One region of the Kitasatospora sp. NPDC053308 genome, then DNA from elsewhere that is predicted to be linked to it. Evidence: riboswitches for the same ligand, from Rfam matches in the RefSeq annotation. Region 1 holds a riboswitch; the other holds the start of a gene.

The links. Region 1 has a riboswitch for cobalamin ahead of ACZ6Y7_RS14470 (ribonucleoside-diphosphate reductase subunit alpha). Riboswitches for the same ligand answer to the same signal wherever they lie in the genome.
Region 2: it holds a riboswitch for cobalamin, as region 1 does, so the genes downstream of both, nicT (Nickel transporter NicT) here and ACZ6Y7_RS14470 (ribonucleoside-diphosphate reductase subunit alpha) in region 1, are expected to answer to the same signal.

Annotation. Positions count from the first base shown of each region.
Region 1 is NZ_JBVJJY010000005.1:242,836-247,786, reverse strand. Features, by position in the region: gene ACZ6Y7_RS14480 (glycoside hydrolase family 26 protein) at 1-163, opposite strand, end outside; gene ACZ6Y7_RS14475 (hypothetical protein) at 303-1,271, opposite strand; cobalamin riboswitch at 1,744-1,875, shown strand; gene ACZ6Y7_RS14470 (ribonucleoside-diphosphate reductase subunit alpha) at 2,067-4,466, shown strand; gene ACZ6Y7_RS14465 (ribonucleotide-diphosphate reductase subunit beta) at 4,490-4,951, shown strand, end outside.
Region 2 is NZ_JBVJJY010000017.1:56,186-61,136, forward strand. Features, by position in the region: gene ACZ6Y7_RS29690 (M24 family metallopeptidase) at 1-1,019, opposite strand, end outside; gene rpmG (50S ribosomal protein L33) at 1,164-1,328, shown strand; gene nicT (Nickel transporter NicT) at 1,400-2,515, opposite strand; cobalamin riboswitch at 2,548-2,762, opposite strand; gene ACZ6Y7_RS29705 (ArsR/SmtB family transcription factor) at 2,845-3,228, shown strand; gene ACZ6Y7_RS29710 (hypothetical protein) at 3,283-4,951, shown strand, end outside.

The DNA of each region.
Region 1 (4,951 bases):
GCAGGGTGCGTCCCGGCAGACCGATCGACACCGGCAGCCGCACGGGCTCCCCCGCGTCGGTCCGGTCGTCGCGGCCCAGCAGCACGAGGGTGCCCGCGAGGACGACGATCCCGGCCGCGGCGAGGACGGCGGGCTTGCCGCGCAGGGCACTGGGCAGGGCCACGGACCGCTCCTCCGGTTGCTCGCCGGCACCGATCCCCACGGACGCAACCGGAACACGCGTACGAATGACTCCGACACAAGAGCCTGCCACATCCCCGGCCTCGGCAGGCGAATCCACCGGGCCGGGGTGTCCCGGCAGGTCAGCCGACCGGGGTGCCCTGCGAACCGGGCGTCGCCGAGCCCGCGGCCTTGGCGCGCTGGAGCAGCTGGCCCTTCACGTGCTCGGCGAATCCGGAGGCCGCCGCCGTCGCGGTGGCGTCGGGGGCGTTGCCGCCCTTCACCGGGCCCTCGACCGTGAAGTAGGCGTACCGGCCCAGGCTGTTGTGCGTTCCGGTACAGCCCGGGTTGGCGCAGAACGCCGGGGCGCCGGGCGCGGGGAGGCCCTTGAGCTGGCCGGCGTAGTTCTTCATCGCGGTCTCGGCCTGGATCTTGTGGTCGAAGACGGCGACACCGACGGTCACCGCGCTGTCCCCCGAGACGTACGTCGCCCGGAGCACCTTCTGGCAGCCCTGGTCGCCGAGGACCTTGCCGAGCCCGCCGGTGGTGGAGTTCCCGTCCCAGCAGGGCTGGTCCAACGCGACCACGGTCCGGTTCCAGGTCGCACCGTTGATCGTCACCTGCAGCGCGGAGAACAGCGCCCCCGCGTCCTGCGGCGCCGGGTCGGTGGCGGCCTCCCAGATCGGCTTCGACGGGTCGTCCGGCTGGCTGCCCGGGCTCCCGCTCGCGCTGGACGGGCCGGGGGTGGGCTTGTCGGAGCCGGACGCCGTGGCCACCGGACCGGCGGTCTTCCCGGTGTCGTCCTTCTTGCCGAGGAGCAGCGCGCCGCCCGCGGCCAGGCCGCCGACCACGACGACCGCGATCGCGATGCCGATCACCTTCATCCGGCGCTTGCGCTTGGCGTCGGCCTCGTTGCGGTCCGCCAGCGCCGCCCAGTCCGGCTCGACGCGCTGCGGCGGCAGGGGCTGCTGGGGCGGCTGCTGCTGCCACTGCGCCTGCGGCGCCATCGGCTGAACCGGCTGGGGCACCGGCTGCGGCTGCGGCGCCACCGGCTGCGCCACTGGCGAGGGGACCGGCTGCGGCTGCGCGCCCGGCTGCTGGGGCTGGGTCAACGGTGGGACGGGCTGGGAAAGCGGCTGCGGGGACGGCACGACCGGCCCGTACGAAGCCGGCGGCGGCCCGAACCCACCGCTCGGCGGCGGCACCGGTCCCGGCACCGCCGGCTGCTGATTCTGTGCGCCCCCCGGCCCGGCGGGAGGCGTCCCCTGCGGCCCGTGCCCAGGTACGCCAGTTCCGTCGCTCATGCGCCCAGATCGTAGGGCATCATCCCGACCACCGATCGCCCGGTGACCGTTCCGTATCGAAACCAGGACTCCCGAGGCGCGGATCCGGACCGCCCGCGGCCGGGATCCGGGGGTTCCGCGGCTCGGAACCGGACCGCCCGAGCGCCGGGATCCGGCGTCCCGCGGCGGGCGTCCGAGGCAGCCGGAAGCCCCGCGCCGCGCCGCCCGCACGGTACCGCCGGTCATCGGTCCGACACACCGCGCCGCACTACATGTGGTGCCGCATCAGGGAGGCACCACTACATGTATGCTCACTCCTGCTGTCGATGCAGGGGAACCCGGTGGGAATCCGGGACTGCCCCGCAGCGGTGTGCGGGCGGCTGGAGCAGCCGTCCCCGCGAGTCCGATGACCTGCCGGCGGCCTGCGCCACGGCCCTCCCGCAGAGGCCGCGCCAGCACCAGCAGTACCCCTCCGGGCCTCGCGGGCGGGCCGGGGAGACACCGTCGCGCGACGCCGTCTGCGTTCGTGCCGTGCTCCCCTGCCCCGATCGGCCCGGTGACCCCGATCACCGCCGCCGATCGCCGCCAGGAGAGAGCGCCTTGACCACCGCTGCCTCAGCCACGCTGCCCGCCCAGGGCTCCGGTACCGCCTTCACCGACCCGACGGTCTCCGACCCCGGCGGCGCCCTGCTGCGGCTGCTCACCGACCGCAGCGCCGACCTCACCGAGGTCGACCCCGGCCATGTCGCCGCCGCCGCGCTGCGCGGCCGCCACGCCGGCTCGGACTTCGCCGAGCTGCGCGGGCTGGCCGTGGACGCCGCCGCGTCGATGATCGCCGAGGACCCCCAGTACTCGAAGCTGGCCGCCCGCCTGCTCGCCCTGGAGATCGTCGACGAGGCGAACAGCCAGGGCGCCACGTCCTTCTCCGCCTCGATCGCCGTCGGCCACGCCGAGGGCCTGATCGGCGACACCACGGCGGACTTCGTCGCCAAGCACGCCGCCGCGCTGGACGCCCTGATCGACGTCGAGGGCGACGACCGCTTCGAGTACTTCGGCCTGCGCACCGTGCAGTCGCGCTACCTGCTGCGCCACCCGATCACCCGCAAGGTGGTCGAGACCCCGCAGCACTTCCTGCTCCGCGTCGCCTGTGGCCTGGCGGTCGGCGACACCGAGCAGTCCGTGCGCGAGGTCGCCGAGCTGTACGGCCTGATGAGCCGGCTGGAGTACCTGACCTCCTCGCCGACGCTCTTCAACTCCGGCACCCGGCACCCGCAGATGTCGAGCTGCTACCTGCTCGACTCCCCGCTGGACAACCTGGACTCGATCTACAACCGCTACGCGCAGATCGCCCGGCTGTCCAAGCACGCCGGCGGCATCGGCCTGTCCTACTCGCGCATCCGCTCGCGCGGCAGCCTGATCCGCGGCACCAACGGCAAGTCCAACGGCATCGTGCCGTTCCTGCGCACCCTGGACTCCTCGGTCGCGGCCGTCAACCAGGGCGGCCGGCGCAAGGGCGCGGCCTGCGTCTACCTGGAGACCTGGCACGCCGACATCGAGGAGTTCCTGGAGCTCCGCGACAACACCGGCGAAGAGGCCCGCCGCACCCACAACCTCAACCTGGCGCACTGGATCCCGGACGAGTTCATGCGCCGGGTCAACGCCAACGCGGACTGGTCGCTGTTCTCCCCGGCCGACGTGCCCGAGCTGGTCGACCTGTGGGGCGCCGACTTCGACGAGGCGTACCGCAAGGCCGAGCAGGCCGGCAAGGCCGTCCGCACCATCCCGGCGCAGACCCTGTACGCCCGCATGATGCGCACCCTGGCGCAGACCGGCAACGGCTGGATGACCTTCAAGGACGCCTCCAACCGCGCCGCCAACCAGACCGCGCTGCCGGGCCGCACGGTGCACTCCTCCAACCTGTGCACGGAGATCCTGGAGGTCACGGACGACTCCGAGACCGCCGTCTGCAACCTCGGCTCGGTCAACCTGGGCGCCCACGTGGCCCCCGGCGCCACCGCCGACGACCTGCTCGGCGCCATGGACTGGGAGCGGCTGGACGCCACCGTGCGCACCGCCGTCACCTTCCTCGACCGCGTGGTGGACATCAACTTCTACCCGACCACCGAGGCCGGCACCTCCAACTCCCGCTGGCGCCCGGTCGGCCTCGGCGTGATGGGCCTGCAGGACGTCTTCTTCAAGCTGCGGATCGACTTCGACTCCGCCGAGGCGAAGACCCTCTCCACCCTCATCGCCGAGCGCATCATGCTCACCGCGTACGAGCGCTCCGCCGACCTGGCCGAGCAGCTCGGCCGCCACGAGGCGTACGGCGAGACCCGCGCCGCCCGCGGCGAGCTGCACATCGACCACTTCCCGACGGCCGCCCCGCAGTGGGCCGACCGCTGGACGGCGCTGCGCGCCCGGATCGCCGAGACCGGCCTGCGCAACTCGCTGCTGCTCGCGATCGCGCCGACCGCGACTATCGCGTCCATCGCCGGCGTGTACGAGTGCATCGAGCCGCAGGTGTCCAACCTGTTCAAGCGCGAGACGCTGAGCGGTGAGTTCCTGCAGGTCAACCCGTACCTGGTGCGCGAGCTCAAGGAGCTCGGCGTCTGGGACCAGCAGACCCGGGACGCCCTGCGCGACGCCAACGGCTCCGTGCAGGAGTTCACCTGGCTGCCCGCCGAGGTCCGTTCGCTCTACCGCACCGCGTGGGAGCTGCCGCAGCGCGCGCTGATCGACCTGGCCGCGGCCCGCATGCCGTACCTGGACCAGAGCCAGTCGCTGAACCTGTTCATGGCGGCGCCGACCATCGGCAAGCTCAGCTCGATGTACGCCTACGCGTGGAAGGTCGGTCTGAAGACCACCTACTACCTGCGCTCGCGCCCGGCCACCCGGATCGCCCAGGCCGCCTCCGGCGCCGCCCGCACCGCCGTGCCGGTTCCCGCCCCCACCATGACCCAGGCCGAACAGGACGCCATCGCCTGCTCCCTGGAGAACCCCGAGTCCTGCGAGGCCTGCCAGTGAGCACCCCGAACGAAGACCGCAAGATGCTGCTCGACCCCGGCTTCGAGCTGACCCTGCGCCCGATGCGCTACCCGTCGTTCTACGACCGGTACCGCGACGCGATCAAGAACACCTGGACCGTCGAGGAGGTGGACCTGCACTCCGACGTCGCCGACCTGGCGAAGCTCAGCGAGGGCGAGCGCCACCTGATCGGCCGGCTGGTCGCGTTCTTCGCGACCGGTGACTCGATCGTCGCCAACAACGTGGTGCTGAGCCTGTACAAGCACATCAACTCCCCGGAGGCGCGGCTGTACCTGTCGCGCCAGCTGTTCGAGGAGGCGGTGCACGTCCAGTTCTACCTGACGCTGCTGGACACCTACCTCCCGGACCCGGAGGACCGCGCGGCGGCCTTCGCCGCGGTGGAGAACATCCCCTCCATCGCGCAGAAGGCGAAGTTCTGCTTCAAGTACATGAACGCGGTCGACCACATCGACTCGCTGCAGACG
Region 2 (4,951 bases), on a different contig from region 1:
CGGACCCCGCCCTTGCCCGGGAGGTGGACCCCTGGGCCGACGGTGACCGGCACGCGGCTGTCCAGTTTACCCATGTCCGACGGGCCGAGGCGCGGCGCCTCCCTGATCTCCAGTCCGATGCCGTGGCCCACCGGGTGCGGGGAGGCCTCGGTGTGGCCCGCCGCCTCCAGGACCTGCCGGGCGGCCCGGTCGGGCACGCACTGCTCCACACCCGGTCCGAGCGCCTCCCGCCCGGCCCGCTGGGCGCGGAACACGAGCCGGTGCAGCTCCACCTGCCAGGGCGCCGGCGCCGCTCCGATCACGAAGGTGCGGGCGGTGGAGACGCCGTAGCCGCGGTACTGCGCGCCCATCACGACGGTCAGGAAGTCGCCCTCCTCCACCCGGCGGTCGGTCGGCTGGTGGGCGGCCTGCCCGGAGTGGCTGCCGGTGCCGACCGAGACCGGGAAGGCCGCCCGGTCGGCGCCGTGGTCGATCATCCGGCGCTCCAGCTCCATCGCCAGGTGGCGCTCGGTGCGGCCGACCAGGATCGACTCCAGCAGCTCGCCGAGCGCCTGGTCGGCGATCTCCGCGGCGATCCGCAGGTCGGCGATCTCGTGCTCGTCCTTGACCACCCGCAACCGCTCGACCACCTGGCCCAGGTCGGCCAGCCGGGCCTTCCCGGCCAGACCGGCCACCGCCCGGTGCCGGCTCACGGTCAGGTCGTGCTCCTCCACCGCCAGGCCCGCCACCCCGAAGGTCGCCGCGGCGGCCGCGGCGGCCAGCGCGGTGTCCGCCCCGCCGGCCACCGGCAGCTGGGTGACGTCCGGGGCGATCAGGTGCTCCCCGGAGTCGTCCGGCGGCAGGTCGTCCGGCAGCGCGAGCAGGGCGCGCTCCCTGGTCAGCAGCAACGTCGCCCCGCAGGGCGCGCAGCCCGTCAGATACCGCACGTTCGCCGCCCGGGTGATCAGCGCCGCATCGGCCCCGGCCGCACTGCAGTGCTCCCTCACCCGCTCCCGCCGCCCCGCGTACGCATCCGCCATGCGTCGAGCCTACGAACCCCCGGGCCGAACCGCCCGCCGAGCACCCCCGGGAATGGGCGGGTCCGGGCTCGTGTTGGGCAAGACGAACATGACTTCCATGTCGGGTGCGGTCCCGAACCGGCACCCCGGACCGAGGAGGACCCCGTGGCCCGCAGCGAACTGCGTCCCGTCGTCGAGCTCCGCTCCACCGCCGGCACCGGCTTCACGTACGTGACCCGCAAGAACCGCCGCAACGACCCGGACCGGATGGTCCTGCGCAAGTACGACCCGGTCGCGGCCCGGCACGTCGCCTTCCGCGAGGAGCGCTGAGCGGCACCGAGAACGCCGAACGGCGCCTCCCCGGGTGGGGGGGCGCCGTTCGGCGCGGCCGTCCGGGCGGCTCACGGCTCCCGGGGCGCCCAGCGGTTCTCGACCCGGGCGAGCTTCCAGTACCCGATCGCGACCGCCCAGACCACCACGAACAGCCCGGCGATGGCGTAGCCGACGTTGTCCAGCGAGATGTCCGCGATCCAGCCGGTCACCGGGTCGGTCAGGTCGAACTTCTCGTGCAGCACCCCGACCAGCTCGATCGTGCCGATGATGAACGCCACCGCGATCGACAACCCCGTGATGGTCAGGTTGTAGTACACCTTCCGCACCGGGTTGGAGAACGCCCACTGGTACGCGAAGTTCATGAACGTCCCGTCCAGCGTGTCGAACAGGCTCATCCCGGCCGCGAAGAGCAGCGGCAGGCAGACGATCGCGTACCAGGGCAGTCCGGAGGCCGCCCCCGAGCCGGCCATCACCATCAGGGTGACCTCGGTCGCGGTGTCGAAGCCCAGGCCCAGCACCATGCCGACCGGGAACATCTGCCCGGGCCGGGTGATCGAGCGGGTCGCCCGGTTCAGCACCCGGGCCATGAAGCCCCGCGAGTCGAGGTGCGCCTCCAGCTCCGCCTCGTCGTACTGCCCGGCCCGCATCGCCCGGAACACCTTGACGATGCCGAGCAGCGCCGCCAGGTTGAGCGCGCCGATCAGGTAGAGGAAGACGCCGGAGGTGGTCGTGCCCACCGCCCCGAGCCACTTGTGGGTGGTCGACTCGTCGTCCATCAGCGTGTTCGCCAGCTGCGCGCCGCCCGCCACCAGGGCCGCCATGAGGACGACCATCGAGGAGTGCCCGAGGGCGAACCAGAAGCCCACCGACACCGGCCGCTTCCCGTCCGCCATCAGCTTGCGGGTGGTGTTGTCGATCACCGCGATGTGGTCGGCGTCGAAGGCGTGCCGCATGCCGAGGGTGTACGCGGTGATGCCCAGGCCCACCCCGAAGACCTGGGTGCCCACCGCGTACCGTTCGGGTGCCACCAGGAAGACGAGGGTCCCGAAGGCCACCACGTGCATGGCCAGGATCACCCCCATCAGCCCGGCCGTGCGGACGGTGTCCTCGCGCTTCCATCTGAAGCCGGGCAGCACCGCGGGCGCCGCCTTCGCGTCGGCAGCGGCGGTTTCGGGCAGGGTCATCTGCGGATCACGCTCCAGCACCTCGTGGAATCAGTTCGTGAAGTGCCGTGGCCGGTCTCCTGGCTTACGGGAACACCCGTACCCGCCTTCCCGAGCGCGCGAGGCGCCCAGTGGCGTCGTGGGTACGGACTCCACTCCCCCGGAAGCCGGCGGAATGACCCGATCACAGTGGCGAGGGCCGCTCCGGACTCCGGACCCTGAGGGTCCGTCACCGGTCTTCCCGAGCACCACGGCGGGCTACACCGTAGGGGTCCCGTCCCGACCCATGCAAGGCTGCGCACCTGCGCAGGTGTTCAGGATCACAGCCGCCCGCCTGCAAGAATGTCCGCATGCATCTCGTACCGGCCGACCGCGCGGGCCACCGCACCATCGACGGGCACCGGGTCTGCGAGGCCATCGCCGCGATCGGCGACACCGCGCACGTCCGGTCCTGGGCCGAGCGGTTCTCCCTGCTCGCCGACCCTGGTCGGCTCGCCCTGCTGCTCGCCCTCCACCGGGCCGGACCGCTCGCCGTCACCGATCTCGCGGTCGCCACCGGCATGCGCGACCCCGCCGTCTCCCAGGCCCTGCGGCTGCTCCGCACGGCGGGCGTGGTCACCGGCGACAAGGACGGACGTGTGGTGCGCTACCGGCTCGTGGACGAGGACATGCGCCCCCTCCTCGACGAGTGCGCCGCCTCCGAGCACCACGAGCCCACCGCCGCGGCGGGCTGACCGACACTCGGCGAACAGCCCGCGGGCCGGTACCCGGATGAGTACGATCATGGCGTGCCGTCCCACCCCCACGCCTGGCCCGCCGACCGCTGGAACACCCGACCGGTCAAGGCCCGCGTGCTGGCGGTGGCCCGCACCCTCACCTCCGCCACCCGGGTCCTGGACGTCCTCGCCCTGCTGAACCCCGACGGCATCGCCCGCTACTTCACCGTCAACCCCGGCTCCGCCTTCGCCGACCGCGCCCTGGACGACTACCTGCGCGGACTGCCCGGCTTCACCCTGCTGGACTGGGAGGACGCCGTCCGGCACCGCTTCGACCTGGCCGTCGCCTGCGCCGTCCACTCCTCCATGCACCGCCTGGACGCCCGGCTCGTCGTCCTCCCGCACGGCGCCGGCTACAACCGGCTGGTCACCGAGTCCACCGGCGACACGGTCAGCGCCGCCGGCCTCTCCCGCAACGAACTCACCCACCAGGGACGGGTCTTCGTCGACGTCCTCGGCCTCTCCCACCCCGAGCAGCTGGACCGCCTGCGGGTCTCCTGCCCCGAGGCCCTGGACGTCGCCCGGGTGGTCGGCGACCCCTGCTTCGACCGGATGCTGCGCAGCCGGCGCTCCCGCGACGCCTACCGCGCCGCGCTCGGCGCCGTCGACGGCCGACGGCTCGTCGTCGTCGACTCCACCTGGAGCGAGCACTCGTTATTCGGCCGCCACCCCGACCTGCCGCAGCGACTGGTCCGCCGGCTGCCCGCCGACGAGTACACCGTGGCCGTCGTGCTGCACCCCAACATCTGGAGCCGGCACGACCCGGCGGCCCTGCTCGACGACGCCCGACGGATGGGCCTGCGACTCATCCCGCCCCACCGGGGCTGGCAGGCCGCGCTCGTCGCCGCCGACGTCATGATCGGCGACCACGGCTCGGTCTCCGTCTACGGCGCCGCGCTGGAGCGCCCCACGATGATCGTCGCCACCGGCGCCGCCGAACTCGACCCCGGGTCCCCCGGCTACGCCTTCGGCCAGAGCGCGCCCGTGCTCGACCCCGGCGGCGACCTCGCCGCCCAGCTCGAACACGCCCTCACCCGGGGCCCGTCCGACCAGGCCGACCTGACCGACGTCACCCACCGCTCGCTCGCCCACCGCGGCGAATCCGCGCGGCTGCTGCGCCCGTTGCTCTACTCCTTCCTCGACGGCCTCGACGAACCCGCCCACGAACCCGCCCTGCCGCCCTACCCGAAGCCCGCGCCCGACCCCGGGGACAGCGACGGGCCCACCGCGTACGACGTCGAGGGCCAGAGCGACGGCACCGAGGTCAGCCTGCGCCGCTACCCCGTCCCCCTCCACGGCCACAGCCCGCGCGGCTTCCACGCCCTCACCGACGACCACCCCGACGACACCCTGCGGTACACCGCCGAAGTCCTCGCCCGCACCGAGCCGCACGCCGAACACCCCGCCGTCGACTGGCTCGCCGACACCGCCCTCGAACTGCCGGGCCTCGCCGTCGCGGTGGCCGCCCTCGGCCCCGCCCTGCACCTTCTCCGGCTGCACGGCGGGCTGCTGCTCGAAGCCCGCGCCGAACGGGACTTCGGGCGCCCCGACCCCAGCCTCGACCCGCTGCTGCTCGGCTCCGCCGTCGCCTGCTGGCTCGCCGACGGCGGCGACCCGGCCGGCCTGCCCGAGCACGGCCTCACCGTCCGCACCGGCCGGCACCGCACCCGGGTGTCCTTCA